Regions from separate parts of the Rhodococcus mengyinensis genome, predicted to be linked through region 1. Evidence: riboswitches for the same ligand, from Rfam matches in the RefSeq annotation. Region 1 holds a riboswitch; each other region holds the start of a gene.
What was found. A riboswitch is a leader RNA that binds a small molecule or an ion and turns the genes downstream of it on or off. The one in region 1 is predicted to bind glycine.
Positions count from the first base shown of each region.

Region 2: another riboswitch for glycine. It lies ahead of gcvP (aminomethyl-transferring glycine dehydrogenase); the one in region 1 lies ahead of gcvP (aminomethyl-transferring glycine dehydrogenase).
Region 3: another riboswitch for glycine. It lies ahead of ACNJ7E_RS24330 (DUF5058 family protein); the one in region 1 lies ahead of gcvP (aminomethyl-transferring glycine dehydrogenase).

Region 1 is NZ_JBLWIT010000028.1:799-14,243, reverse strand. It holds gene ACNJ7E_RS03510 (CDP-alcohol phosphatidyltransferase family protein) at 1-175, shown strand, start outside; gene ACNJ7E_RS03505 (DUF881 domain-containing protein) at 175-1,038, shown strand; gene ACNJ7E_RS03500 (small basic family protein) at 1,071-1,433, shown strand; gene ACNJ7E_RS03495 (DUF881 domain-containing protein) at 1,441-2,187, shown strand; gene gcvH (glycine cleavage system protein GcvH) at 2,230-2,634, shown strand; gene garA (glycogen accumulation regulator GarA) at 2,954-3,454, shown strand; gene ftsR (transcriptional regulator FtsR) at 3,451-4,191, shown strand; gene ACNJ7E_RS03475 (bifunctional nuclease family protein) at 4,334-4,807, shown strand; gene ACNJ7E_RS03470 (MerR family transcriptional regulator) at 5,092-5,712, shown strand; glycine riboswitch at 5,782-5,905, shown strand; gene gcvP (aminomethyl-transferring glycine dehydrogenase) at 6,080-8,932, shown strand; gene ACNJ7E_RS03460 (metallophosphoesterase) at 8,978-10,132, opposite strand; gene ACNJ7E_RS03455 (substrate-binding domain-containing protein) at 10,129-11,859, opposite strand; gene ACNJ7E_RS03450 (malate synthase G) at 12,054-13,445, opposite strand, start outside.
Region 2 is NZ_JBLWIT010000111.1:39,073-47,176, reverse strand. It holds gene lpdA (dihydrolipoyl dehydrogenase) at 1-310, opposite strand, end outside; gene lipA (lipoyl synthase) at 345-1,274, opposite strand; glycine riboswitch at 1,560-1,651, shown strand; gene gcvP (aminomethyl-transferring glycine dehydrogenase) at 1,849-4,728, shown strand; gene gcvT (glycine cleavage system aminomethyltransferase GcvT) at 4,725-5,840, shown strand; gene gcvH (glycine cleavage system protein GcvH) at 5,878-6,282, shown strand; gene glyA (serine hydroxymethyltransferase) at 6,279-7,547, shown strand; gene ACNJ7E_RS24295 (L-serine ammonia-lyase) at 7,551-8,104, shown strand, end outside.
Region 3 is NZ_JBLWIT010000111.1:47,498-54,884, reverse strand. It holds gene ACNJ7E_RS24350 (response regulator) at 1-1,764, opposite strand, end outside; gene ACNJ7E_RS24345 (MFS transporter) at 1,961-3,316, shown strand; gene ACNJ7E_RS24340 (amidohydrolase) at 3,386-4,609, opposite strand; gene ACNJ7E_RS24335 (hypothetical protein) at 4,661-5,398, opposite strand; gene ACNJ7E_RS24330 (DUF5058 family protein) at 5,428-6,156, opposite strand; glycine riboswitch at 6,244-6,344, opposite strand; glycine riboswitch at 6,348-6,439, opposite strand; gene lpdA (dihydrolipoyl dehydrogenase) at 6,645-7,387, opposite strand, start outside.

The DNA.
Region 1 (13,445 bases):
GGCGCACGGTGACTGGAGCATCGCGACCGTGGCGCAGCCGCTCGGCGCGGCGCTCCTGATCTGGGGCACGGTGCTCTACGTGTGGACCGGGCTGCTCTACACCGTGAACGCGCTGACCGTCGCGCGCACCGTTCCCGTGCGAGGACCGGGCGGCGACGAACACGAGGTCCAGTGATGAAACGGACAGATTCCGGAATCCGCAGGAATCCGGTGCCGTCCCTGCTGCAGTCCCTGATGAACGATCATCTGGACCCCGGGTACGAGGGTGCGGCCGAGGATCGTGAACAGGGACATTCACGGCAGACACGGGTCGGTCAGCAGGTGTGGATCGCGATCGGCGCGCTGCTCGTCGGGCTCGTGCTGTCGGTCGCCTACCGCCAGGCCACCGAACGCATCCCCGGCACCGAGCAGGTGCGGTCCGAACTCCTGAGCAAGGTGCAGGACGCAGAGGATCGGGCGGGCGCCCTCGCCGCCACCCGGGACACGCTGTCGACACAGACCGACGACGCGCGCGCCACCGCGCTGGCCGGCGACGCCCGAGGCGCGGCACTGCTCGACGAGCTTCGCGGCCTCGAGGGGGATGCCGGAGTCGAGGCCGTGCACGGTCCCGGGCTGACCGTGACGTTGACGGACCCCGCAGCCAAGCCCAACCTCTCCGACTCGTCCCAGCGCAGCGTCGGGGGGAAGGCCGTGGTGCTCGACCGCGACCTCCAGTCGGTCGTCAATTCGCTGTGGGCGAGCGGCGCCGAGGCCATCGCGGTCGGCGACGTGCGGATCGGCCCGTCGGTGACGATCCGCCAGGCGGGTGGCGCGATGCTCGTGGACAACCAGCCGGTGTTCTCGCCGTACGTGGTCTCCGCGATCGGCCCGCAGGGACCGATGCAGACCGGATTCGTGGTGAGCGACGCCTATCTGCGGATGTCCAGCGTGGCGCAGCTGTACGGCATCGGCTTCGCGGTGGCGGAGGCCGACGATCTCCACTTGCCCGCCGCCCCGGCGCGGGAAGTGCGGGCAGCCCGGGAAGTGGGAACACGATGACAACGGCGGAGTCGAATGGAGGAGTCACACGAATGAAGGCAGCACTGAAGGGCGGATCCGCGATCTACGGGGTGCTCGCCCTGATCGTGGGCATCGTGCTGGGCGTGGTGTTCAGCCCGCAAGTGCCCGACGCCGTGCAGCCCTACCTGCCCATCGCCGTCGTCGCCGCGCTCGACGCGGTGTTCGGCGGACTGCGCGCGTACCTCGACGAGATCTTCGACTCGAAGGTGTTCGTCGTCTCGTTCGTGTTCAACGTCCTGGTGGCCGCCCTGATCGTGTGGCTCGGTGACCAACTCGGTGTCGGAACCCAGCTGTCCACCGCGATCGTCGTCGTGCTGGGCATCCGCATCTTCGGCAACGCGGCCGCGCTCCGGCGACGTCTGTTCGGGGCGTGATCGCGGCGTGAGCGGACACGAGGGCAGACACGAACTGCACGGGAACGAACCGGCGACGTCGCAGCGATCGCACGTCGTCTTCGCGCTGCTGGCCGCGCTCCTGCTCGGTGGGCTGGGAATCGCGATCGTCACGCAGGTGAAGAACACCGGGTCCGGTGACACCCTCGACTCGGCGAGCCCGGCCGATCTCCTGGTCGTCCTGGACACGCTGAACCAGCGGGAGGCGGCCCTGCGGCAGGAGATCGCATCGCTGGAACAGACCTTGGCAACGTTGCAACAGAGCGGCAGTTCCGGAGCGGCGCTCGACGAGGCGCAGGCCCGGTTGACGGCGCTGTCGATCCAGGTCGGCAGCGCACCGGCCACCGGTCCCGGGGTGACGATGCGCATCACCGACCCCAACAAGGGAGTCGGCTCCGAGGTCCTGCTCGACCTCGTGCAGGAATTGCGTGCCGCCGGTGCCGAAGCCGTCCAGATCCAGGGTGCGGACGGCCCGCCCATCCGGATCGGCGTCGACTCCTGGGTGTCCGGTTCGGCCGGCGGCGTGTCGGTGGACGGCCGGAAGGTGAACGCCCCCTACGGCGTGGTCGCCATCGGTGATCCGCCGACTCTGGCGGCGGCCCTGAACATTCGCGGCGGGGTGGTCGACACGGTCGCGCGCAGCGGCGGACAGCTGACGATCGAACAATCGCAGCAGGTCACGATCGCCGCCTTGCGGGAGGCGAAACCTCGCCAATACGCTCAGCCCGGAAATTGATCTTCGCATCCGCCCGCGGATTGCCATCGAAAGGAAGCCACTGTGAGTGAGCTCGAAATCCCCGCCGATCGTCGGTACACCGCCGAACACGAGTGGGTCGAGCGGACGGGGCCCACGACGGTACGCGTCGGCATCACCGATTTCGCGCAGTCCCAGCTCGGCGACGTCGTCTTCGTCCAGCTTCCGGCGGTCGACGAGGCCGTGACGGCGGGCGAATCGTTCGGCGAGGTGGAATCCACCAAGAGCGTCTCCGACATCTTCGCCCCGCTGACGGCGAAAGTCGTTGCCGCCAATGCCGATCTGGACGGCAACCCGGAACTCGTGAACTCCGCGCCCTACGGGCAGGGGTGGCTGGTGGACCTCGGTGTCGACGACGAGGCGACCCTCGACGCGGCACTGGCCGAAATGCTGGACGCCGCCGGCTATGCAGAGATCACGGCAGGATAATTTCCCGAGAACACGCGAGGCGGTAATCGGATGGTTTCGGAAGGTGCCGACAGCCCGGAAACCGGGTTGCCGGAAAAATCCGCTGTCGGAATACCGGTTCGTAATGTGCTGGCGGCCTGTCTCACTACACGCACCGGCGTGCGCAGGGTACGGTCGATGTTGAACGCATGTGCCGTGTCGGGGCGCAGGTCCGTAGTTTGAATGTGATCGTGGGAGTTTGCACAGAAGTTAATGTGCACGGGAACCGAATTATGTAGTACCGAGTGGCATTGCGTAGTCCAGCGAATCTTGCTGGATGATCGAACTAGGAGGAGAAACGGTGAGCGAGAACGGCAACGACGCGGTCTATGGGGAGACGCCGGCGGAAACCACGTCGGTCTTCCGCGCGGACTTTCTCAATGAGCTCGACAACTCCTCGGCAACCCAGGCTCCGGAAGCTCCGGTGTCGGGTGTGGAGGGACTGCCCGCAGGCTCTGCTCTGCTCGTCGTCAAGCGTGGACCGAACGCAGGGTCGCGCTTCCTGCTCGACCAGCCGACGACGTCCGCGGGACGGCATCCCGACAGCGACATCTTCCTCGACGACGTGACCGTCAGCCGTCGTCATGCGGAGTTCCGTCAGGAGGACGACGAGTTCCAGGTGGTCGACGTCGGCAGCCTCAACGGCACCTACGTCAACCGGGAGCCGGTCGACTCGGCTGTCCTGGCGAACGGTGACGAGGTCCAGATCGGCAAGTTCCGACTGGTCTTCCTGACCGGACCCCGGACCGCTGCCGGTGGCTCGCAGATCGGTGAGACGTCAGCTGGTGCGGGTAGCCAATGACCGCGGTGCGGCAGCAGCAGGCGCAATCGGGGATGTCGATCGGCTCCGTGCTGGATCGACTCCGCCCCGATTTTCCTGATGTGACGATCTCGAAGATCCGATTCCTCGAAGCCGAGGGTCTCATCAGCCCCCAGCGCACTCCCTCGGGGTATCGGCGATTCTCGATCGCCGACTGTGAACGACTGCGCTACGTCCTCACTGCGCAGCGCGATCAGTATCTGCCGCTGAAGGTCATCAAGGAGCAGCTCGAGGCCATCGACAGAGGTGTGGCCACGGTCGGCGCAGGCGATTCTTCGCCGCGCCGGCCGCGCGCGCTCACGGTGGCCCCGGGCGAGGTGTCCCCGGAGGAGTTCCTCACCGACCGCGAGGTGCGGATCAGCCGCGACGATCTGATCGCCCGGGCAGGGATCGACGAGAAGTTCCTCGGCGAACTGACCCGCGGAGGCCTGGTCGTTCCCGGGCCGGCGGGATTCTTCGACGAGGACGCGGTGACACTGGCGCGCACCGCGAGGGCGATGTCCGAGTTCGGACTCGAGGTGCGGCACCTGAGGGCGTTCAAGCTGGCGGCCGACCGCGAGGCCGGGCTGGTCGCGCAGATCGCCGGGCCTGTCGCCAAGGGCCGCGACGCCGGCGCCCGTGATCGCGCCGAGGAGATGGTGCGCGAACTGGCCGCCCTGTCTCTGACGTTGCACACCTGCCTGGTGAAGTCGGCAGTCCGGGGTGCGCTCGATCGGTGAGGTGAACTCGCCGACCGTCCCCACTTCCCAACGACGCTGCGCTCGAACGGCTGTACGGTCGAAGAGCAGACACGAATCGAATAGAATCCTGGTACGGCATTGTGTGCCGCGGACGGACCATTGCAGGGTGGAGGCAGACGCGATGAGCGAAATGCACGTGATCGGAGTTCGTGTCGAGCAACCCCAAAGTCAACCTGTTCTGCTGTTGCGTGAAACCGACGGCGAGCGGTACCTGCCCATCTGGATCGGCCAGACCGAGGCCACCGCGATCGCACTCGAACAGCAGGGCGTCGAGCCTGCGCGTCCGCTGACCCACGATCTCATCAAGAACCTGATCGAAGCCTTCGGTCGCACCCTGAAGGAAGTTCGCATCGTGGACCTGCGCGAGGGCACGTTCTATGCCGACCTCGTGTTCGACCAGAACACCCGCGTCTCGGCCCGCCCGTCCGACTCCATCGCCATCGCACTGCGAATCGGGGTGCCGATCTTCGCCGAGGAAGCGGTACTCACGGAGGCCGGTCTGGTTATGCCCGACGAGCGCGAGGACGAGGTCGAGAAGTTCAAAGAATTCCTCGAGTCCGTGTCGCCGGACGATTTCAAGGCAACCGACGGCTAGTTTGCGCCGTCGGAAAAGCCTCGGGCGCGGAGTAACGGTTGAGGTTCCTCCGGCGCGTTGCGTTGACCCCGTCTCTTCGGAGTCATAGCGTTCAGTGCAGTGATTTTCTGCCCTGCAGATTGTATCGGGCGTACGCTGAGTAGGTTCAGGGTACGGACTTGCTCGATGTCACTGGTGGCGCTTGCGCCGCTCGATGTGCTGTGGCTGTGCCGCGGGCACTGGCGACGCGCGTCACAGGCGCACTGATCGTCGGGTTCAGTGCAACATGCGAGAGGGAGTAGTCAGTGGGAGATCGGCCGCAGGAGAATGCGCTGAATCTTGCGCCCGGCGACAACGTTGCCGAGTCCGAATTCAGCTCCGAGGAGATCCAACCGGGCCTCTTCCCGGACGATTCCGTGCCCGACGACCTCGTCGGATACCGCGTCCCCATCGCCTGCCAGATCGCGGGAATCACCTACCGCCAGCTCGATTACTGGGCTCGCACGTCGCTCGTCGTGCCGTCCATTCGTGGCGCAGCAGGTTCGGGCAGCCAACGGCTGTACTCGTTCAAAGACATCCTCGTCCTCAAGATCGTCAAGCGTCTGCTCGACACCGGAATATCCTTGCAGAACATCCGAGTGGCCGTCGACCACCTCCGTAAGCGCGGAGTGCGGGACTTGGCCAAGATCACACTTTTCTCGGACGGGACCACGGTCTACGAGTGCACGTCCCCCGAAGAGGTCGTCGATCTGCTCCAGGGCGGGCAGGGTGTCTTCGGTATCGCGGTGAGCGGTGCGATGCGCGAACTGACCGGCACCATCGCCGATTTCCCGGCCGAGCGCGCCGATGGCGGCGAGAGCGAACAGAGCCCCGAGGACGAACTGGCGTCGCGACGCAAGAACCGCGCGAGCCGCAAGACGGGCTAGCCCGCATCCATCGGAGCGCGGCGCTGCCTGCGCCGCCATCTGCAGCCGTGACATAGACTGGCGGTGCGTCGACGCCGTGCGGGAGAGTTCCGGGCACCGCAAGCACAGAAACATCGTGTGTGCGGGAGTTCGGGCGCCGAAGGAGCAACACCTCCCCGTCAATCTCTCAGGCAGACAGGACCGTGCGGGCTCCGACGTCTCTGGAAAGCGGTGGGAGCACCCACCCGCCCACGGGGAAAGGGCCGTCTTCACACCCGAACGACGGTACCGAATCTCTCAGGCGCTCGATTCGAGCAGGCGACAGAGGGGGAGGGACGTTCCGCTACGCGGGGCGTGTCCTGATCCTCCGAACTGCTTGGGAGTTGTCGTGATCGACGCTGGAAGCCGTACATTCGCCGATCGTCATGTCGGCCCGAACGCTGCGGAACTCGCGCACATTCTCGAACTGGTCGGAGCCGATTCGCTCGACGACCTCGCGTCGAAGGCCGTCCCCGCCGTCATCCTGGACGGGGTGACGGGCGGCATCGCCGACGGCCTCGACGCGCTGCCTGCACCGGTGTCCGAGCACGAAGCGCTCGCCGAACTGTCCGCACTCGCCGCGCAGAACACCGTGGCGACGTCCATGATCGGTCTCGGCTACTACGACACCCTCACCCCGCCGGTGCTGATCCGGAACATCATCGAGAACCCGGCCTGGTACACGGCCTACACGCCGTACCAGCCCGAGATCAGCCAGGGTCGCCTCGAAGCGCTCCTCAACTTCCAGACGATGGTCGCCGACCTGACCGGCATGGAGGTCGCCAACTCGTCGATGCTCGACGAAGCCACCGCCGCCGCCGAGGCGATGACGCTGCTGCGCCGGGCGAGCAAGAGCAAGTCCCCGCGGTTCGTCGTCGACGCCGACCTGTTCCCGCAGACGCTGGCCGTCGTCGAGACCCGGGCCGAGCCGCTCGGCATCGAGATCGTGGTGGCCGACCTGTCCGCCGGCCTTCCGGACGGTGACTTCTTCGGCGTCCTCGCGCAGATGCCCGGCGGGTCCGGCCGCATCGTCGACTACACCGACGTGATCGCCGCCGCCCACGAGCGCGGCGCACTGGTCGCGGTCGGGGCGGATCTGCTGGCACTCACGCTCCTCACCCCGCCCGGCGAGATCGGCGCCGACGCCTGTTTCGGCACCACCCAGCGGTTCGGTGTCCCCATGGGCTTCGGTGGCCCGCACGCCGGTTACCTCGCCGTGCACACCAAGCATGCACGTCAGCTCCCCGGCCGTCTGGTGGGCGTCTCCGTCGACGCCGACGGTGACAAGGCGTACCGGCTGGCGCTGCAGACCCGCGAGCAGCACATTCGCCGCGAGAAGGCGACGTCGAATATCTGCACCGCTCAGGTGCTGCTGGCGATTCTGGCGGCCATGTACGCCAGCTACCACGGCGCCGAGGGACTGAAGGCGATCGCCCTGCGCGTGGCGAACACGGCGCACTCCCTGGCCGCCGCGCTCCGCAGGACCGGGGCCGTCGTCGTCCACGAGCACTTCTTCGACACGATCCTCGTTCGAGTCGCCGGCCGAGCCGCGGACGTGGTGGCGACGGCGAAGGACGCCGGCATCAACCTGCGGTTCGTCGACGCCGATCACGTCGCCATCGCCTGTGACGAGGCCACCACCGCCGACGACGTCGCCCAGGTGCTGGCGGCGTTCGGCGGCGAAGGCGCCGTGACCGAGGAAGCGGGCACGTCCGTCCCCGACGCGCAGCTCCGCGGATCCGACTACTTGCAGCACGAGGCCTTCACCCGGTATCGCACCGAGACGGCGATGCTGCGCTACCTGCGGGCGTTGTCCGACAAGGACATCGCACTCGACCGCAGCATGATCCCCCTCGGTTCGTGCACGATGAAGCTCAATGCCACCGCCGAGATGGAAGCGATCACCTGGCCCGCGTTCGCCGGACTGCACCCGTTCGCGCCGACCGGGGACACACCGGGAATCCTCCGCATCATCAAGGACCTCGAGAACTGGCTCGTGGCCGTCACCGGCTACGACGCGGTCAGCCTGCAGCCGAATGCCGGTAGCCAGGGCGAGTACGCGGGGCTGCTCGCGATCCGTAACTACCACCTCAGCCGCGGAGACGACCACCGCGACACCTGCCTCATCCCGTCGAGCGCCCACGGCACCAACGCCGCATCCGCGGTCATGGCCGGGATGCGCGTCGAGGTCGTCGCCTGCCGCCCGAACGGTGACGTGGATCTGGACGACCTGCGGGCGAAGATCGCCGACCATGCCGAGCGCCTCGCGGCGATCATGATCACCTACCCGTCCACACACGGTGTGTACGAGCACGAGATCGCCGACATCTGCGCCGCCGTCCACGACGCCGGCGGCCAGGTGTACGTCGACGGCGCCAACCTCAACGCCCTGGTCGGCCTGGCCCGTCCCGGCCGGTTCGGCGGCGACGTGAGCCACCTCAACCTGCACAAGACGTTCTGCATCCCGCACGGTGGCGGTGGCCCCGGCGTCGGTCCGATCGGTGTGCGGTCCCACCTCACGCCGTTCCTGCCCGGACATCCGCTCGCACCGGAACTCGGCACAGCCGGACCGATCTCCGCGGCCCCCTACGGCAGTGCGTCGATCCTCCCGATCACGTGGGCGTACATCCGGATGATGGGCGCCGTCGGGCTGCGCCGCGCAAGCCTGACCGCCATCGCCTCGGCCAACTACATCGCGCGCCGCCTGGACGAGTACTTCCCGGTCCTCTACACCGGCGAGGGCGGAATGGTGGCACACGAGTGCATCCTCGACCTCCGGCCGATCACCAAGGACACCGGTGTGACCGTGGACGACGTCGCAAAGCGCCTCGCCGACTACGGTTTCCACGCACCGACGATGAGCTTCCCGGTGGCGGGCACCCTGATGGTGGAGCCCACCGAGAGCGAGAACCTCGAAGAGATCGACGCCTTCTGCGAGGCGATGATCGCGATCCGCGCCGAGATCGACCGCGTGGGCGCGGGGGAGTGGCCGGTGGACGACAACCCGCTGCGCGGTGCCCCGCACACGTCCGGTTGCCTGGTCGCGGAGTGGAACCACCCCTACACCCGTGAGACGGCGGTCTTCCCCCGAGGCAAGGCACGGCCGAAGGTGTGGCCGGCGGTGCGGCGCATCGACGGTGCACACGGCGACCGCAATCTCGTGTGCTCCTGCCCGCCGATCTCCGCATTCGAAGACGCCTGACACAGCCGATGCCCGTCCCGCTCACGCGGGGCGGGCATCGCTCGCTCAGTCCTCGCGCACCAGCTCGAGGATCGTGATCTCCGGTGGGGCGCCCACCCGCACGGGCGGACCCCACGTGCCCACACCGCGGGTCGTGTAGAGGACGGTGTTCCCGATGCGGTCCAGTCCCGTCACCGACGGCTGCTGCAGCGGCACCAGATAACGCAGCGGCCACATCTGCCCGCCGTGCGTGTGCCCCGACAGTTGCAGGTCGACACCGAGGTCGGACGCTTCCAGTGCCTGCCGCGGTTCGTGCGCGAGCAGCACGACGAACGTCGACGGGTCGCGTCCGGCGAGCGCGGCCGGAAGATCGGGTTCGTACGGGGCCGGCGAGGAATAGTCGTGGATGCCCGCGACGTCGAGGGTGGCGCCGCCCCGGGTGATCGTCGCGCGCTCGTTGCGCAGCGTCCGGATGCCCAGCCGGTCCCACACATCCAGCCAGCGACCACCGTCGTCGGCGTAGAACTCGTGATTGCCGCTGACACCGAACACCCCGAGCGGGGCCTCGAGGTCGCCGAGCGGTTGCAGATCGGGCGACACCTTGGCGACGGTCCCGTCGACCAGATCGCCCGCGATCGCGACGAGATCCGGCTGCTGCGCGTTCACCAGGTCGACGACCCGCCGGGTGAAATCCACTCCCCGCGCCGGGCCGACGTGAAGGTCGGACACGAGCGCCACACGCACACCGTCGAACTCGGCGGGCAGACGCTTCAGCGGCACCCGAACCCGCACGATCCGCGGCCGCGCGGCCTCCGACACCCCGTAGCCGGCGGCGCCGACGGCACCCACCACCACGACGGCGGTGGCGATACGCAGGCTTCGCCGCCGCGACAGATCGACCTGTTCGTCGTTCCCGGTGCCGCGCAGGCGGCCGAACAGCCGCGTCAGCAACGACACCAACGCGACCAGGAGAAGCCCGAGCACCAGATAGAACATAGCGCCGAGCCACACCCAGCCCACCCATCCCGGGGGACGCGCCCATCTCGGATCGAAGGCTTCGCCGCTGCCGACGCCGATGACCGCGAGAACCCACAGGACCACGAGGGTCACGTCGACGACCACCGACCAGGGCCGGCCCAGCCCGGTGGCCCGCACGAGTCGCCGATGGAGCCACCATGTGACGAGTGCGAGGAAGACCGCGAAGACCAGGAGCCTCGTCACGACAGCAACTTGCTGATCGCGGTCGGCAGTGCCGCTCCGTCCGAGGACGCGACCTTCTCCAGCGACCCGCCGGTGCGATCGGCCAACGCCTGCAACGTGTTGAGGTCGGAGTTCTCGCCGATCGTCACCACGTCGATGCGCACCGGCTTCGACGTGCTCGAGGCCGCAGCGATGGCGGACAGCAGATCCGCGCGGGCAACGGAGTCGTCGTTGGCCCCGTCGGTGACGAGCAGCACCGAGTTGGTGCGGCCCGGCGTGTATCCGTCCACCGCGCTCTTGTAGGCCGCTTCGAGCGACGTGTACGTCGAAGACCCGGTGGCGGGTGTCGCCTTGGCGAGCCGGGCGTCGAGTGCCTGCCTGCGGGTGCCCTCCGTGAAACCGCCCGCCGAGAGGGGACCGGTCGCGACCACGGTCGTGTACGGCCGCGACCCGTCGAGCGTCGTGCTGTACTCCCACAGCCCGAGGTTCGACGAGTCCGGAGAACGGTCGACGTGGGCTGTGAGCGCTGCCGTCGTGTTCGCGAGGCGCGTCGCCGTCCCCTCGCGCTCTCCCATCGAGCTGGAAACGTCGAGCAGGACGGTGGAGGTGCGGGGGGTGATCGGATTCCGGATCACCTGCATCAGCTCGGCCGCAGCGGCCGCATCCGCGGGAACGAGGGTGGATTCGAAACCGGGAAAGGCCAGCGCGGTGTCGTCGGGCCGGGCGAGTCCCTCGACGCGGAACCCGGCGTCGGCCAGGACCTGTGCCTGTTCGGGTCGACGGACGAACTCCGCGAACTGCGCGGCGGCGCGGCTCTGTGTCTCGTCGACGGACGGGCCTGCCAGAACGGCCGCGGGGTGATCTGCCACGGGTGTCGGGCCTTTCGGCATCGATGTGGTGATGTCGGCTCCGGGTGCGTCGCGCAGGGCCTGGTAGACCTGCTGTTCGGTGGCCGCGACCGCGTGGATGCCGGAGGTGGCGGGATCGCCCTGCTCGGCCAGCGCGGTGAGCGCCTCCCGCGTCGTCGCGGGCTTCGTCCCCGACGACGCCTCGTAGCCGAGCGCCAGACCGGTGAGTGCCGACGTGACGGGAGCAGAACGAGCCTGCCCCTCCGTCACCGGACCGGTGGGGCTTCCCGCGACCGCGGCTGCAACCGCTTCGACTGCCATCTCCGTGCTCTCGGCGCCGGGGCCGACGGGGAGCGCCATCCCCAGGCTGCCCCAGCCCGGCAGGCCGAGAGTCGCGAGGGAATCGCGGCCGGTCTGCAGCGACGGCAAGTCCTTCCAGTCGATCGCCGGCGTGCCCGGCGCGTTCGCGAACGCCGTCCGGACCGCGAGCACGACGGGGCTCGTCGCCACGGGACGCGCTTCACCGCTGATGACGCCGGTCGCCGACACCTGCTTGACGGAATGCGAGCTCGACGGAATCCACAGAGCGGGGCGAGGCCCGAGCGCCGCTGCGTCCCACGGGCCGTCCGGCCCCGCGGACAAGCCGTCGCGGACGGTGTCGGACGCGACGGCAGTGACCGTCACCGACACGCACTGATCGCGGATCACCGGGGCAGTCTCCGTGAAACGGTCGGCGAGAGTCTGGAGCTGGGGTGCGATGTCGGGATCCGCCGCGACCGCGAGCACGGATTCGCCTTCCACGCAGGCGCCCGCGGCAGCCACGCCCTGATCGGTGATCCGGTCACGCAACTGGAACCAGCCCACGACACCTGCCGCGATCACGACGACGAGACCGAGCACGATCAAAGGCCCCCTGCTGATACCCCTGGCGCGCGATTCGCCGCGATGCTGCCCCACGTGCTTTCCAGCCCCTGTCCGACGAGTTCGACGTTGACCCTCGCAGTGTAGTGATGCGCAGGATCAACCCGACCTGACACGTGAGTGGCAAAGCGTGCGCGAGCACGCTTCGCCACTCACGTGGGGGGGGCGACCGGTCAGGCGTTGGCTGCTTTGTATTCGCGGCGGCGGCGGTGCAGGATCGGTTCGGTGTAGCCCGACGGCTGCTTGGTGCCGTCGAGGATGAGTTCCTTCGCGGCCTGGAAGGCGATGTTGGTGTCGAAGTCGGGGGCCAGGGGCCGGTAGGTGGGGTCGTTCTGGTTCTGCCGGTCCACGACCGGGGCCATCCGTTGCAGCGACTGCACGACTTGGTCGGCGGTGACCACTGCGTGCCGGATCCAGTTCGCCAGCAGCTGGGAGGAGATGCGGAGGGTGGCGCGGTCTTCCATCAGGGCGACGTCGTGGATGTCGGGGACCTTGGAGCAGCCGACGCCGGCGTCGATCCAGCGGACCACGTAGCCGAGGATGGACTGGCAGTTGTTGTCGAGTTCTTCCTGCTTCTCGGCCTCGGACCAGTCGGTGTTCGGGGCGAGGGGGATGGTGAGGATCTCGTCGAGGGTGGCCCGCCGGGTGCCCGTCAGCCGGTTTTGGACGGCGACGACGTCGACCTGGTGGTAGTGGGTGGCGTGCAGGGTGGCCCCGGTCGGGGACGGCACCCATGCGGTGTTCGCGCCGGCCTTGGGGTGGCCGATCTTCTGCTCGAGCATCTCGGCCATCAGCTCGGTCATCGCCCACATGCCCTTGCCGATCTGCGCCCGCCCCTGCAACCCGCAGGCCAGACCGGTGTCGACGTTCCAGTCCTCGTAGGCGGTGATCCAGGTCTGCTTCTTCATCTCGGCCTTGCGGATCATCGGCCCGGCCTCCATCGAGGTGTGGATCTCGTCGCCGGTGCGGTCGAGGAACCCGGTGTTGATGAACACCACCCGCTCCGACGCCTCCCGGATGCAGGCGGCGAGGTTGACGGTGGTGCGGCGTTCCTCGTCCATGATGCCGACCTTGAGGGTGTTGGCGGGCAGCCCCAACACCTGCTCGACCCGGCCGAACAGTTCGGTGGTGAACGCGACCTCGTCGGGGCCGTGCTGCTTGGGTTTGACGATGTAGATCGACCCGGTGCGGGAGTTGACCAACGGCCCCGTCTGATCGCCCGTGCTGAGTCCGTGGACGGCGCACAGGGAGGTGATCAGGGCGTCGAGGATGCCCTCGGGGATTTCGGTGCCGTCGCCGTGCAGGATCGCCGGGGTGGTCATCAGATGCCCGACGTTGCGGACGAACAGCAGCGACCGCCCGTGCAGGGTGAGCTCGGACCCGTCCGCGGCGGTGTAGACCCGGTCGCCGTTGAGGCGGCGGGTGAAACTTTTGCCGCCCTTGGTCATCTCCTCGGTCAGGTCGCCGCGGTTCAGGCCCAGCCAGTTGCGGTAGCCGATCACCTTGTCGTCGGCGTCGACGGCGGCGACGGAGTCCTCGAAGTCCATGATGGTGGTGACCGCGGA
Region 2 (8,104 bases), on a different contig from region 1:
CGACGAGGCCCTGCAGTCCCTTGTGCAGTCGGGTGACGATGGTGTTCTGGTAGCTCAGGACCTTCTCGAGGTCGACACCGTCGAACGTGACGTCGATACCGAACTGCGAGGCGGTGCGGGCACTGTCCGCGACCTCGGCGGAGTGCAGCAGCGCCTTCGTCGGAATGCACCCCTGATGCAGGCAGGTGCCGCCCAGTTCGTTCTCCTCGACGAGGATGACCGAACGGCCCAGTTCGGCCGAGCGGATGGCGGCCGCGTAGCCGCCGGAACCGCCGCCGAGGATGACGACATCTGCAGATCGGTGGGACATGGGAACTCCTTGCTGGAACGGAAGAGGGTGGGGTTCAGTGAACTGCGGTTGCGGCGACGGCCTCCGCGTGGAGGCGGCCGGCCCGATAGGAGGAGCGCACGAGCGGACCGGATAGGACGCCGAGGAAGCCGATCTCGCGGGCGATCCCGTCGAGCATGACGAACTCGTCCGGCGTCGCCCACCGTGCCACCGGATGGTGCCGGGCCGACGGCCGCAGATACTGCGTGATCGTGATCAACTGGCAGCCGGCCGCGTGCAGGTCCCGGAGGGCCTGAATCACCTCGTCCGTGGTCTCCCCCATCCCGAGGATCAGGTTCGACTTGGTGATCAGGCCGTCCTCCCGAGCCCGTGTGATCACCTCGAGGGACCGCTCGTACGTGAAGGCAGGGCGGATACGACGGAATATCCGGGGAACAGTCTCCACATTGTGCGCGAGTACTTCCGGGCGGGTGTCGAACACCTCGCGTAGTTGCGCGGCATCGGCGTTGAAATCGGGGATCAGCAGTTCGACGCCGGTGCCCGGGCACAGTTCGTGAATCTGCCGGACCGTCTCCGCGTACAGCCAGGCGCCGCCGTCCGGCAGATCGTCGCGGGCGACCCCGGTGACGGTGGCGTACCGAAGGCCCATGGTCTGCACCGACTCCGCGACCCTCCTGGGTTCGCCCCGGTCGAGTGCGGCGGGCCGGCCGGTGTCGATCTGGCAGAAGTCGCACCGCCGGGTGCACTGGCTTCCGCCGATGAGGAAGGTCGCCTCTCGGTCCTCCCAGCATTCGAAGATGTTGGGACATACCGCTTCCTGGCACACGGTGTGCAGGTTCTCGCGTTCGACGAGGGCGGCGAGGTCCCGGTATTCGGGGCCTGTCCGCATCTGCACCTTCATCCACGACGGTTTGCGTTCGACCGGGGTCTGAGCGTTGCGGACTTCGAGGCGGAGCAGTCGGCGGCCGTCAGGCTGTGCAGTCATGTGGGGAACTCCTAGGGCCGGTCGAAACCGGTCGGTATGCGTCGTCGGACCCGCGCGGTGGACAGCGCGGAACCGGGGCCAGGCGATTGGGGAGAGCGAGCACACTTCGACAACCGTTGCGGCTGCGGGCATCTGGGCTCTCATCGTCCGGCGTGTGCGGTCACGTCGGAGCGAAGATGCATCGAGGATGCCAAACGACGAGGACTTTTGGCAAGACCGTCGGTCCGAGGAGACAAACCCGCGGCGTCTGTGTACTGTTTGGCCAATCACAACTGAAGACGCCGTTGACGCGCAGCGGGAGAACCTCCGTTTCGGAGGCGCCGTAGGAGCAACTTCCTCCCCGGGAATCTCTCAGGCCCCAGTACCGCAGCGCAGAGGCAACTCTGGAGAAAGTATCGGCCGTAAAGCCGGAACTTACCGAAGGTGAAGAGCACGCCGTAGTTGCGGTGCGCCCAAACTCTCAGGTTTCAGGACAGAGCGGGGAGGTGCCCCCTTGTCGATGTCCGGTGCGGTCCGGACTCAACGAAACCGGAGTCACCTCGTGCCAGCAGAACCCCGCACCGCCACCCACGGCGTGCCCCTCACCAGCGACTTTCCGTCCCGCCACATCGGTCCTGACGCCTCCGCGTCGCGGCGGATGCTCGACGCCCTCGGTTACGACAGTCTCGCGAACCTGATCGACAGCGCGGTGCCGGACCAGATCCGCAGCTCACAGCCCTTGAATCTGCCCGCGGCGCGGTCCGAGCAGCAGGTGCTCGCCGACCTGCGGGCACTGTCGGAGCGCAACGAGATCCGCGTCCAGATGATCGGCCTCGGGTACTCCGACACCATCACGCCCGCGGTGTTGCGGCGGAACATGCTCGAGTCCCCCGCCTGGTACACCGCCTACACCCCGTATCAGCCGGAGATCTCCCAGGGCCGGCTGGAGGCGCTGCTGACGTTCCAGACCGTCATCGAGGATCTCACCGCCCTTCCCCTGGCCGGCGCGTCGCTGCTCGACGAGGCGACCGCCGTGATGGAGGCGGTGCTGCTGATGCGGCGGGCGAACAAGTCGAAGTCCGCCACCAACCGCGTCGTCCTCGACGCGGACTGCCTGCCGCAGACGCTGGCCGTCGTCCGGGGACGAGCGAAGGCGGTGGGCATCGAGGTGGTGGTCGCGGAACTGTCCGGGGAACTGCCCGACGGTGACATGTTCGGGGTGGTCTTCCAGGCGCCCGGTGTGAGCGGCACGGTGCGCGACCTCGCTCCGATGATCGCCGCGGCGAAGGCGCGCGGCGCGCTGACCACGGTCGCGGCGGACCTGCTGTCGCTGACGATCCTGACGCCGCCCGGCGAGCAGGGTGCCGACATCGCCGTCGGGTCGGCGCAGCGTTTCGGTGTGCCCCTGTTCTTCGGCGGACCGCACGCCGGCTACATGGCCGTGCGCGGCGGGCTCGAGCGCATGCTGCCCGGCCGTCTCGTCGGAGTGTCCGTCGACGTCGACGGGAAGACGGCCTACCGGCTGGCTCTGCAGACCCGCGAACAGCACATCCGGCGTGACAAGGCGACCAGCAACATCTGCACGGCGCAGGCGCTGCTCGCGAACGTCGCCGCAATGTACGCCGCCTACCACGGTCCGGAAGGGCTGCGCGCCATCGCAAATAGGGTGCGCGCCCACGCGACGACCATCGCCGGAAGCCTGCGCGCCGCCGGTCACACAATCGTCCACGACAGCTTCTTCGACACGGTTCTCGTGCGGGTCCCGGCGGGTGCCGGGGCGATCGTGGAGTCGGCCGATCGGGACGGCATCAACCTCCGCCTCGTCGACGCCGATCACGTTGCGATCGCCTGCGACGAGTGCACCACCGACGACATCGTCCGGCGGGTGGTCGCCGTGTTCGGTGCGCAGCCGACGACCGTCGCGGCGGCCGAACTGCCGTCGGCACTCGCCAGGACGTCGAACTACCTGCAGCACGCCGTGTTCCACGATCACCGCTCGGAAACCGCGATGCTCCGCTTCCTGCGCACACTGTCGGACAAGGACCTCGCGCTCGACCGCACCATGATCCCGCTCGGATCGTGCACGATGAAACTCAACTCCGCTGTCGAGATGGAACCGATCAGCTGGCCCGGCTTCGCGTCCATCCACCCGTACGCCCCGGTCGCGCAGACGGCCGGCTACCTCGAGCTCGTCGCCGACCTGGAACGCTGGCTCGGCGAGATCACCGGCTACGACCGGGTGTCGTTGCAGCCTAACGCCGGATCCCAGGGCGAGCTGGCCGGCCTGCTCGCGATCCACGGCTATCACGAATCCCGCGGCGACTTCGGACGCAACGTCTGCCTCATCCCCCAGTCCGCGCACGGCACCAACGCGGCGTCCGCGGTTCTCGCGGGCATGAAGGTCGTCGTCGTCGCGACCGCGGAGAACGGCAACATCGACGTGGGCGACCTGCGCGCGAAGATCGCGGCGCACGAGGGCACGGTGGCCGCGATCATGTTGACCTACCCGTCCACGCACGGCGTGTACGAGAGCGACGTGCGGACGGTCTGCGATCTAGTGCACGAGGCCGGCGGGCAGGTGTATGTCGACGGCGCGAACCTCAATGCGCTGGTCGGCCTCGCACAGCCAGGTAAGTTCGGCGGCGACGTGTCACACCTGAACCTGCACAAGACGTTCTGCATCCCGCATGGCGGCGGCGGTCCCGGTGTCGGGCCTGTCGCGGTGCGCGAGCATCTGGCGCCGTTCCTGCCCGGTAATCCGCTGGGCGGCGATGACCTCGGCACCCCGGTGTCGGCCGCCAATTACGGATCGGCCGGCATCCTGCCCATCACCTGGGCGTACATCGCACTCATGGGACCCGACGGGCTGACGAGCGCCACCGAAACCGCGGTGCTCGCCGCCAATTACGTCGCCAGGTCACTGGATCAGCAGTTCCCGGTCCTGTACACGGGCCCGTCCGGTCTGGTTGCGCACGAGTGCATCCTCGACCTGCGCCCGGTCACCAAGGCGACCGGCGTCACCGCCGAGGATGTCGCGAAGCGATTGATCGACTACGGCTTCCACGCGCCCACCCTGTCGTTCCCCGTCAACGGCACGCTGATGGTGGAACCGACCGAGTCCGAGGATCTGGCCGAACTCGACCGCTTCATCGAGGCGATGATTTCGATCCGCCGCGAGATCGACCTGGTCGGTGACGGTGTGTGGCCGCTCGAGCGCAGCCCGCTGCGTCAGGCCCCGCACACCGCCGAACAGGTGACTGCGGACGAATGGGACCTGCCCTACCCCCGCCACCTCGCCGCCTACCCCGTCGCGTCGCTTCGCGCCGCCAAGTACTGGCCCCCGGTGCGTCGCATCGACGGCGTCCACGGCGACCGCAACCTCGTCTGCTCGTGCCCGGCGCCCGAGGCCTTCGAGAACACCACCGACATCGACACTTCGGCCATCGCCGAGACCCCCGAGGAGGCCTTCGCATGACCCTCACCACGACGCCCGCGTCCCCGCTGCTCGGCGAGCACGGCGCGCTGGGAGCCCATTTCACCGACTTCGCGGGCTGGCAGATGCCGCTGAAGTACGACAGCGAACTCGCCGAGCACCACGCCGTCCGCAAGACCGCCGGACTGTTCGACCTCTCGCACATGGGCGAGATCGCGGTCACCGGACCCGAATCCGGAGCGGTCCTGGATTATGCTCTGGCCGGCGAACTCTCGAAGATCGGCGTCGGCAGGGCCAAGTACTCCCTCCTGTGCAATGCGGACGGCGGAGTCATCGACGATCTGGTCGTCTACCGTCTCGCCAACGAGCATTTCCTCGTGGTGGCCAATGCGGCCAACGCGCCGACGGTGCACCGCGAACTGGCGGCACGCGTCGAGGGTTTCTCCGCGAACGTCGACGATCAGTCCGCGGAGACCGCACTGATCGCGGTGCAGGGACCGGCCGCGCAGGGCATCGTGCAGTCCCTCGTTCCCGCCGAGCAGGTCGACACTGTGGCGGAGTTGAAGTACTACGCGGTCGCGCGCGCGGTGGTCGCCGGCATCGACGTCCTCCTCGCCCGTACTGGGTACACCGGGGAGGACGGCTTCGAGCTGTACGTGCCGAACGAGCTGTCCGTACAGTTGTGGCGCGCATTGCTCGACGCCACCACGACCCGCGGCGGCGTCCCCGCCGGCCTCGCCTGCCGCGACACCCTCCGCCTCGAGGCCGGAATGGCGCTGTACGGCCACGAACTGAACCTCGGCACGAATCCGTACGAGGCCGGGCTCGGCAAGGTGGTCCGGCTGAACAAGGAATTCGTCGGCCGCGATGCCCTGCAGAGGTTGTCGGATCAGGCCCCGCAGCGGGTGCTCGTCGGCCTCGCCGGAAGCGGGCGCCGGGCCGCCCGCGCCGAGTACACCGTGTTGGACGCGTCCGGCGGATCGGCGGTCGGCACCATCACGTCCGGGGCGTTGTCCCCGACGCTCGGGCATCCGATCGCGCTCGCCTTCGTGGACGTCGCGTTCCGCGAACCCGGCACCGAACTCACCGTGGACATCCGCGGCAAGAAGGAACCGTTCGTGGTCACGCCGTCGCCGTTCTACCGCCGCTCCTGAGCCGTTCCCACCCACTTCAGCCCCGAAAGGGTCACACATGTCTTCGCACGCCTTCCCTGACGACCGCAGCTACACCGACGATCACGAGTGGGTCCTGATGGAGCCGGGCGCCACGCTCCCCGACGAGCCGGTCCGCGTCGGCATCACCTCGGTCGCCGTCAACTCGCTCGGCGAGCTCGTCTTCGTCGACCTGCCGGAGGTCGGTGCGACCATCGTCGCCGGCGAATCGTGCGGCGAGGTCGAGTCGACCAAGACCGTGTCCGAGCTGTATCCGCCGGTGAGCGGCCGGGTCACCCTGATCAACACCGCCGCCGTCGACGACCCGGGACTGGTCACCTCCGACCCGTACGGCGAGGGCTGGCTGTTCGCCGTCCAGCCGTCCGCCGCCGGCGAGCTCCTCACTGCGGCCGAGTATGCCGAGAAGAACGGGGTGCAGGCATGAGCGTCCTGAACCGCGACCTCGCGGATTTCGACCCGGACGTCGCCGCACTGATCGGCAAGGAGCTGGGGCGCCAGCGCACCGGCCTCGAGATGATCGCGTCGGAGAACCACGCACCGCTTTCGGTGATGCAGGCGCAGGGGTCCGTGCTGACCAACAAGTACGCCGAGGGGTACCCGGGCAGGCGCTACTACGGCGGCTGCGAGCACGTCGACACGATCGAGCAGCTCGCCATCGACCGCGTCAAGGCGCTGTTCGCCGCCGAATACGCCAACGTGCAACCGCATTCCGGCGCCACCGCGAACGCGTCGGTGATGCACGCGCTGATCAAACCGGGCGACACGATCCTCGGACTGTCCCTCGCCGACGGCGGCCACCTCACGCACGGCATGCGCCTCAACTTCTCCGGCAAGCTCTACAACGTCGCCGCCTACGGGGTGTCCGAACAGGACTACCGCATCGACATGGACGAGGTGGCGAAGGCGGCACGCGAGCACCGGCCGCAACTGATCATCGCCGGCTGGTCCGCCTACCCCCGGCACCTGGACTTCGCCCGCTTCCGGGAAATCGCCGACGAGGTCGGCGCGTACCTGATGGTCGACATGGCCCACTTCGCGGGTCTGGTCGCCACCGGATTCCACCCGTCCCCCGTCCCGCACGCACACGTCGTCACGTCGACGACGCACAAGACCCTCGGCGGACCCCGCGGCGGCATCATCCTGACCAACGACGCCGCCATCGCGAAGAAGATCAACTCCGCAGTGTTCCCCGGCCAGCAGGGCGGCCCACTGGAACACGTGATCGCAGGCAAGGCAACGGCATTCAAGATGGCGGCCGAACCCGACTTCGCGGAGCGTCAGGAACGCTGCCTCGACGGTGCGAAGGTCCTCGCCGAACGGCTCAGCCGACCCGACGTCAAGGAAGCCGGAATCAGCGTCCTCACCGGCGGCACGGACGTGCACCTCGTCCTGGTCGACCTGCGGGATGCCGCTATCGACGGGCAGCAGGCCGAGGACCGCCTCGACGCGATCGGAATCACCGTCAACCGCAACGCCGTCCCGTTCGATCCGCGGCCGCCGATGGTGACGTCCGGTCTGCGCATCGGCACCCCGGCACTCGCCGCCCGCGGCTTCGGCCGGGACGACTTCGTGACGGTCGCCGACCTGATCGCCCAGGCACTGCTCGCGCCCGCCGACGCGGACACGTCCGGGTTGGCCGCCCAGGTCCGGGTGCTCGCGGACAAGTACCCGCTCTACCCGGGCTTGTAACTCGTGACGATCAGTGTGTTCGACCTGTTCTCGGTCGGTATCGGACCCTCGAGTTCGCATACGGTCGGGCCGATGCGGGCAGCGGGCACGTTCGTCGACGACCTCGACACACTCGGCCTTCTCGGGGACGTCGCCGGTGTCCGTGTCGATCTGTACGGATCGCTCGCGGCCACCGGCGCCGGCCACGGCACCATGTCGGCGATCCTCCTCGGTCTCGAGGGGTATCGGCCGGAGACCATCGCCACGGAGGAGATGGAGACGCGACTCGACGAGGTGCGGGCGAGTCGGCGGATCCGTCTCGGCGGGACGGTCGACATCCCGCTCGCCGAAGACGAGATGGTGCTGCACCCGTTGACGGTCCTGGATTTTCACCCCAACGGCATGACCCTCACCGCCACCGGCGTGACCGGCCGTGAACTGCACGCGCAGACGTACTTCTCGATCGGCGGCGGATTCGTCGTCACCGGCGCCGAACCGGAGCTGCCCGTCGCCGCGGGCGCGAATTCGCTGTCGTTCGGGTCGGCGCGCGAGTTGCTCGACCTCAGCGAGCACTACGG
Region 3 (7,387 bases), on a different contig from region 1:
GAAGGACCTCACCGCGCCGACGGGTCGGTCGTCTGCCCGCGGGGTCACGCCGTCCGGCGCCGGGACCCGCGGTAGGCGGACGGTGAAGGTGCTGCCCCTGCCCGGTGCGCTGTCGAGATCGACGGAACCACCGAGTGCAGCGGCGAAATCGGCCACCAGGGAAAGCCCGATGCCGACGCCGCCTGATCCGCCGGCCTCGACGCGATAGAACCTGTCGAATACGCGTTCCCGTTCTTCGGCGGGAATGCCCACACCCGTGTCGGTCACGCTCAGCACCAGCCGGCCGGCATCCTGGCGGAGCGCCACGGATACGGATCCGGACCGGGTGTACTTGACCGCGTTCGACACGAGGTTCAGCACGATCTTCACCCACATCTCGCGGTCCACTTCGACCGGACCGGCGCCTTCGTCGATGTCGGCCCGGAGCGCGAGTCCGGCCTGCACGGCGGCGGAATCGAACATGCTCACGCATTCGGCGGTCAACCGGCCGACATCGGTCGGCTCCGGGCGGGGCAGCAGCTGGCCGGCTTCCGCCTTGGACAGATCGAGAAGGTCGTCGACGAGCTGCTGTAGCCGGACCGCTGCCCGGTGGGCGGCCGCGATCGCGTCACGCTGATCTGCGGGCGACTCGTCCCCGGTCCGCTCTCGCAGAGTCTCGAGGGGGCCCAGCAGCAAGGTCAACGGGGTACGGAACTCGTGACTGACGTTCTGGAAGAACCGCGTCTTCGCCGCGTCCAGTTCCGCCAGCGCAGCCGCGCGGTCCCGTTCGAACTCGTAGGCCAGAGCGTCCGAGATCAGCGTCGACACCTTCGCCGTCACCAACTCGGCGAAGCCCCGATACGCGTCGTCGAACGCGCGATACGGACTGATCCCGAGCACGAGCACACCCACCGGCTCCGCGTGACCCGTCACGATCAACGGACACAGCCGCACCTCCGTCACCGCCTTCGACCCGGCGGACTCGAACTCGCCCGGCACCCGGACACGGTGGCTGGTGACGTCGGTCGCCGGGATCCGGGCGGGCCTGAACTCGCCGTCGTCGTCCACTCCGACGGCACCGACGAGCACGAGGTCGTCGGCGGCGTCGTCGCCCGAGCCGCCGGCGACCTCCCGGCGGAGGTAGATCGCGGCCAGCGGAACGTCTTGTCCGCTGTCGCCGAGTACCCGCACGACCGCACGGCAGGCGTCGACGAGCGGATCGTCGCCGCCCGCGGTGGATACCGTGCCCAGTTGCCGCAGCGTCTCCAGTCGCCGCTCCCCGAGCACGGTCGCGGTCACGTCGGTCGTCGCCACGAAGATGCCGGCGACGTTCCCGTCCTCGTCCTGCACCGGACTGTAGGAGAACGTCCAGTACGTCTCCTCGAGGTACCCGTGCCGCAGCAGGTACAGCGGCTGATTCTCCGTGTAGGTCGCCGCGCCGCCCGACATCACCTGCTCGGCGAGCGGTCCCACCTCGTCCCAGATCTCCGCCCAGCACTGCGCCCCGGGTTCGCCGATCGCGGCGGGATACTTGGCGCCGAGGACCCGGGTGTACGGGTCGTTGAAGATCTGCACGAGCTCAGGACCCCACCAGAGCAACATCGGGACCTCGGAGGGCAGCACCGTGCGTACCGCCGCCCGCAACTCGACAGACCAGGTCTCGACCGGGCCCAGCGGCGTGGCCGCCCAATCGGTGCGGCGTAGCCGCTCCCGTGTCTCGCCCGGCCCGGCGAACAACCGCTCCGCCGACCAGGAATTACCGAAACCCGAGCCAGTCACATCCATGGACCTTTCGCCCACCGCCGGTCGCCCGGACCCTTCCAGTTGTCAACAGAGAAATCATGGCCCAGTACCGCGTGCAACCGCCACTTCTGTATTCCGACATTCGGAAGCGAAGTTGGAAACGAGTGACCCGTCCGCCACGGTAGGTGAGTCGTGAGCCACATCACAGCCCACCTCCGAGGAAGAACAGGTCCCGCGCATGCAATTCGACCTACGCGAACGCATCGACAACAGCCCGATGACGCGCTACCAATGGGGCGCCATCGCCATCTGCGGTCTACTCAACGTGCTCGACGGCTTCGACGTCCTCGTCATGGCGTTCACCGCCCAGTCGGTATCGCAGGAGTGGGATCTGTCCGGCTCGGTCGTCGGCCTCCTGCTCAGCGCCGGACTGTTCGGCATGGCCGCGGGATCGCTGTTCCTGGCGCCGTGGGCTGACACCATCGGCCGCCGCGCCATGATCCTGCTGTGCCTGGCACTCGCGTCGACGGGCATGCTGCTGTCGGCGGTCAGCCAGAACGCGATGCAACTCGGCCTGCTCCGCGCCCTCACCGGCGTCGGCATCGGCGGAATCCTCGCCAGCAGCAACGTCATCGCCAGTGAGTACGCGTCGAACCGCTGGCGCGGGCTCGCGGTGAGTCTCAACTCCACCGGCTACGCCGTCGGCGCCACCCTCGGCGGAATCATCGCCGTCGTCCTGCAGAACTCGCTCGGCTGGCGCTCGGTGTTCCTGTTCGGCGGACTGTGCACGGCGGCCATCATCCCCGTCGTCTACGCCCGGCTCCCCGAATCAATCGACTTCCTGCTCGTCCGGCGACCGGCCAACGCCCTCGACCGGATCAATGCCTTCGCCCAGCGGGTCGGTCAGCCGCGACTCGACGAGCTGCCCGCACCGCGTGCCGCCGCCACCGCCGACGCCGGATTCGCGATGCGCGTCCTGCTGTCACCGCAGCGCCGGCGCAGCACACTCCTGGTGTGGTTCGCGTTCTTCATGGCGATGTTCGGCTTCTACTTCGTCACCAGCTGGACCCCGAAACTGCTGGTCGAGGCGGGCATGTCCGCGAACCAGGGCGTCACCGGCGGAGTGCTCCTCAACCTCGGCGGCATCTTCGGCGCCACCCTGCTCGGGGCGCTGTCCGCACGTTTCGCCCTGAAGCGTGTGCTCATCGCCTACATGGCGATCGCGGGCGTACTGCTCGTCGTCTTCGTTCCCGCCACCGCGTCCATCGTCATCGCGTTCGGGCTCGGCGCCCTGATCGGCGTCTTCGCCAACGGCTGCATCGCCGGGCTGTACGCGATCACGCCGTCGGTCTACTCGCCCGCCGTCCGGGCGACCGGCGTCGGCTGGGGCATCGGCATCGGCCGCGTCGGCGCCATCGCGTCCCCGATCGTCGCGGGCGCCCTCCTCGACCGCGACTGGTCGCCCACCCAGCTGTACATCCTCGTGGCCGTGTCCTTCGTCCTCGCCGGACTCGCCGTGTCGCGACTGCGGTTCGAGAAGACCGGCGTGGACGCCGGGGACGCCACCGCGGATGCGCCGCTGACCACCCACTGAGGCGGCTCCGCCACCCGTGCGCCTTTCTGGTTGCTGGAACAACCAGAAAGGCGCACGGGCCCGGAGGGCCTAGATCCCGACCTTCGACAGGATCGCCGTCATCGCCGCCTGGACGCCGGTGGACAGGGTGGGCTCCGCGACGGGGGCGAAGAACGGTGAGTGGTTCACCGGCACAGGCTTTCCGCTCTCGAGGGTCTCCGCGGTGTGGCCACCGAACATCCAGAACACCGACGGCACACCGATCACCTCGGCGAGCAGACCGAAGTCCTCCGAACCCATCATCGGAGACGACGGCGTGACGTTGTTCTCGCCCAGCACTTTCTGCAGCTCGGCGACGAGTTCGGCGGTGGCGTCGGGATCGTTGTAGTTGCGCGGGAACGTGTACAGCTCCTCGATCAGCGGCTTCGGCGCCCCGGACGCGTCGGCCTCGGCGTAGATGATGCGGCGCAGCGCGGCATTGACCTGCTCACGCACCTCGGGGTCGAGGGTGCGCACGTTGATCGTGAACTCGGCCCGGTCCGCGATGATGTTCTCCTTCAGCCCCGCATGGAACGTCGCAACCGTGACGACCGCCGGCTTCAGGGGGTGCACTTCGCGGGACACAATGGTCTGGATTCGGTTGATCATGTTGACGCCCTGGATGATCGGGTCGATCGAATCCTGCGGCTGGGAGCCGTGTGAACCCTGGCCGTAGACGGTGACCTTCAGCGAATCGGCCATGGCCATCGCGTCGCCACTCGTGACGTGCACGGTGCCGGCCAACATCGGCCCGACGTGCTGCCCGAAGACGATCTCCGGCTTGGGTGCCCGGTCCCACAGGCCGTCCTCGACCATCGCCTTCGCCCCGGCCGCCGTTTCCTCGCCGGGCTGGAAGAGGAACACGATCGTTCCGGCCCACGCCTCCCGCGCGCCTGCGAGCAGTTCGGCGACGGTGAGCAGGGTGGCGACGTGTGTGTCGTGGCCGCAGCCGTGCATCACTGGCACCTCGGTGCCGTCGTCGAGGTGTCCGGTGGCGGCGCTGGCGTAGTCGACGCCGGTGTCTTCCGCGATCGGCAGCCCATCGGAATCGGCGCGGAAGGCCACCGTGGGGCCCTCGCCGTTGGTCAGGACACCCACCACTCCGGTGCCGCCGCAGACGAACGTGTCGATCCCGAGGGCGACGAGGGAAGTCTGGATCAGCTCGGCGGTCTTGTGTTCCTGCATGGACAGTTCCGGGTGCGCGTGCAGGTGGTAGTAGAGGTCGTGCATCTTCGTCCGCAGCTCGTCGGTGAGCGCGATCGGCAGGTCGGTCATGGAGCCTTCTTTCGAATCAGGTGAATGTGGGATATCTCCGCGTATCGGTTCTTACTCGATGGTCGCGAGCTCGGCCGGGCTCTGGTCGTTCTTGTTCCGCAGGAACCAGGCGAGGACCGCCGTCACGATCACCGCGATGGCGGTGGACGACAGCGCGAGGCTCGGCATCGCCGGAACCACGACGAACGTGATGACCGCGGCCACCAGCAGCGCGACCACTGTGGCCCGGGGCTGCTTCATCGACACGATCGCCTGCACGAGGACCGCCCCCAGGACCGAGGGAAGGATGTAGGAACGGGTGACGGTCACGATGTCGGCGGGAATCACGCTGATCAGCCAGGTGCCGAGCAGCCCCACGAACACGGCCAGGGACACGAGGTGCACCATCGCGGCGCCGCAGATCGCCAGGACCGCAGCCAGTTCGGCCCGCTTGGTTCCCGGTTTGGCTCCGATGTTCGTCTGCGCGATCAGCGCGGCCGGCAACAGCTTGTTCGCGATGTTGCCGATCATGAACGCCTGGTACATCGCGGCCGGGCCGAGGATGGGGAAATAGGTCAGGGGTTCGACCAGCCAGATGATAAAGAATGTCCCGGCCACCGCGGCGAACGCGGTCCACAACTGGCCTGCGGTGACGTCCACCTCACCCGAGAACACCAGGTACAGGGGCGCACCGATCGACAGGAGCAGCCCCACGATCATCGTGATCCGACCCCAGCGGGACGTCGTCTTGTCGAACTCGGCGAGTGCACGCGCGCCGGTGGACACCGTTACGGCTTCGTCGGTAGTCATCGAAAAGTCCTTTCCGTGCGTGTCGTGAATCAGGAGGTGACCAGGTAGGTGACGGTGAGGGCGACGAGGATCGAAATACCCAGCCCCCATTCACGGAGCCAGCCCTTGCCGAACGTCCGGGCCACGAACAGGCAGATCCCCATTGCGGCCGCGGAGGCGGCGAACGCAACGATGTGATAGCTGGACTTCGTGAGTTCCTGGAAGCCCAGCGACGCGAACGCGCCGATCAGGGCCGCGGACGGAACGACCGCCATCAACGCCGGATTCACCGTGCGAATCTTCGCGTCACCCCGCTTCAGCAGCGGAGTGAGGACGAGCGCGGACAGCATCCACATCACGCCGCCGATGCTCATCGCGAAGAATGCGACGACGAAGACGTTCTGGGTGTACGTGTCGGCGCCGAGTTTCGCGCCCATGGAGTCGGCGGCGATGCTGGCCGCGGACACGTCGTACGCGGCGGAACCGATCAAGCCGATGCGGGCCAGGACGGCGGGCGTGCCGAAGAGAGCGAGCAGGGCGATCGCCACGAGGCAGACCGCCAGAGACGGTCCGATCGCCGAGACGGCGCCAGAGCGGAACGAGACTTTCATGTCTTCCGGCGACATGTCCGCGACGGGTGCCACCTTGCGGACCGCGGTCATGTAGATCGCCGACTGCACGACTATGACGACGAAGATGCCGGCAACGGCCACCCAGAGAACAGGCGAGTTGGCGACAGCCATGATGTCCGTGGATGCCCCACTAGCAGTCACATTCATGGATCTCCCAGGGAGAGTGAGCAACCGGCAAAACGATCACTCGAGCGATGTGAGGGTGATCCGGTGGATCACCTCGGCTGACACCCGCTCTGTTCCGTAACCTGAGAGTTTGGAGACACACTCGTGCGAGTGGTCATCGTGCCCCGTCGGTGAACGTGCCGTTACAGGCGACACGCTGCTCTCCAGAGTTCCCGACCCGGACTGTCCTGGTGCCTGAGAGTTTGTGGGTACTTGCTCCTTCGGCGCCCGGGACTCGGTCCCGGAACTCTCCAGCCAGGCTCATAGGGAGAAACCATCGAGATGGTTCCGAATCGAACTGACTCGGGACGTACTGTTCCGCAGACGTATTACGAAAGCATGACTTCACCGTTCCGGCGTGTTAACTCACAACAGTTCCTGGTCGGAAATCGCCAGTGCGCGTTCGCATACCGAACACCCCATGTGAGTGGCAAAGCGTGCGCCAGCACACTTTGCCACTCACATGGGGGTCAGCCGTGGACGTGGAGTGGCTTGCCGGCCACTGCCATCAGTGCCTCACCGAGCGCCTCGCCCTGCGTGGGGTGGGCGTGCACGAACTTCGCCGCCTGCGCGGCGTCGACCTCGAAGTTGTAGAGCAGCTGCGCCTCACCGATCAGCTCACCGACTCGGTCGCCGACCATGTGCACGCCGACGACGACCCCGGTCGGCGCCACCACGAGTTTGACCGCCCCCGACGTCTTGAGGATCTGGCTCTTGCCGTTGCCGGCGAGGTCGTAGGTGACGGTCTCGACGGTCTCGCCGAACTTCTCCCGGGCCGCGGTCTCGGTCAACCCGACGGACGCGACCTCGGGGTGGGAGTAGGTGACCCGCGGGATGCCGGTCTCGTCGATGACCTCCGGACGGAGCCCGGCGATTTCCTCCGCCACGAAGATGCCCTGCTGAAACCCGCGGTGGGCCAGCTGGAGCCCGGGGACGATGTCGCCGACCGCGAAAACGTTCGGGACCGTGGTGCGCAGTCGATCACTGGTCACCACGAAGCCCTTGTCGAGCATCACTCCGGTCTCCTCGTACCCCATGGACGCGGTGTTGGGTCCGCGCCCCACTGCGACCAGCACGACGTCGGCGTCGAGCACGTCGCCGGAGTCCAGGGTGACGGACACCGCATCCTCGTCCTGCGTCACCTCCGTCACCCGCACACCTGTCTTCGCGACGATCTTGCGACGACGGAATGCCCGCTCGAGGTACTTGGAGC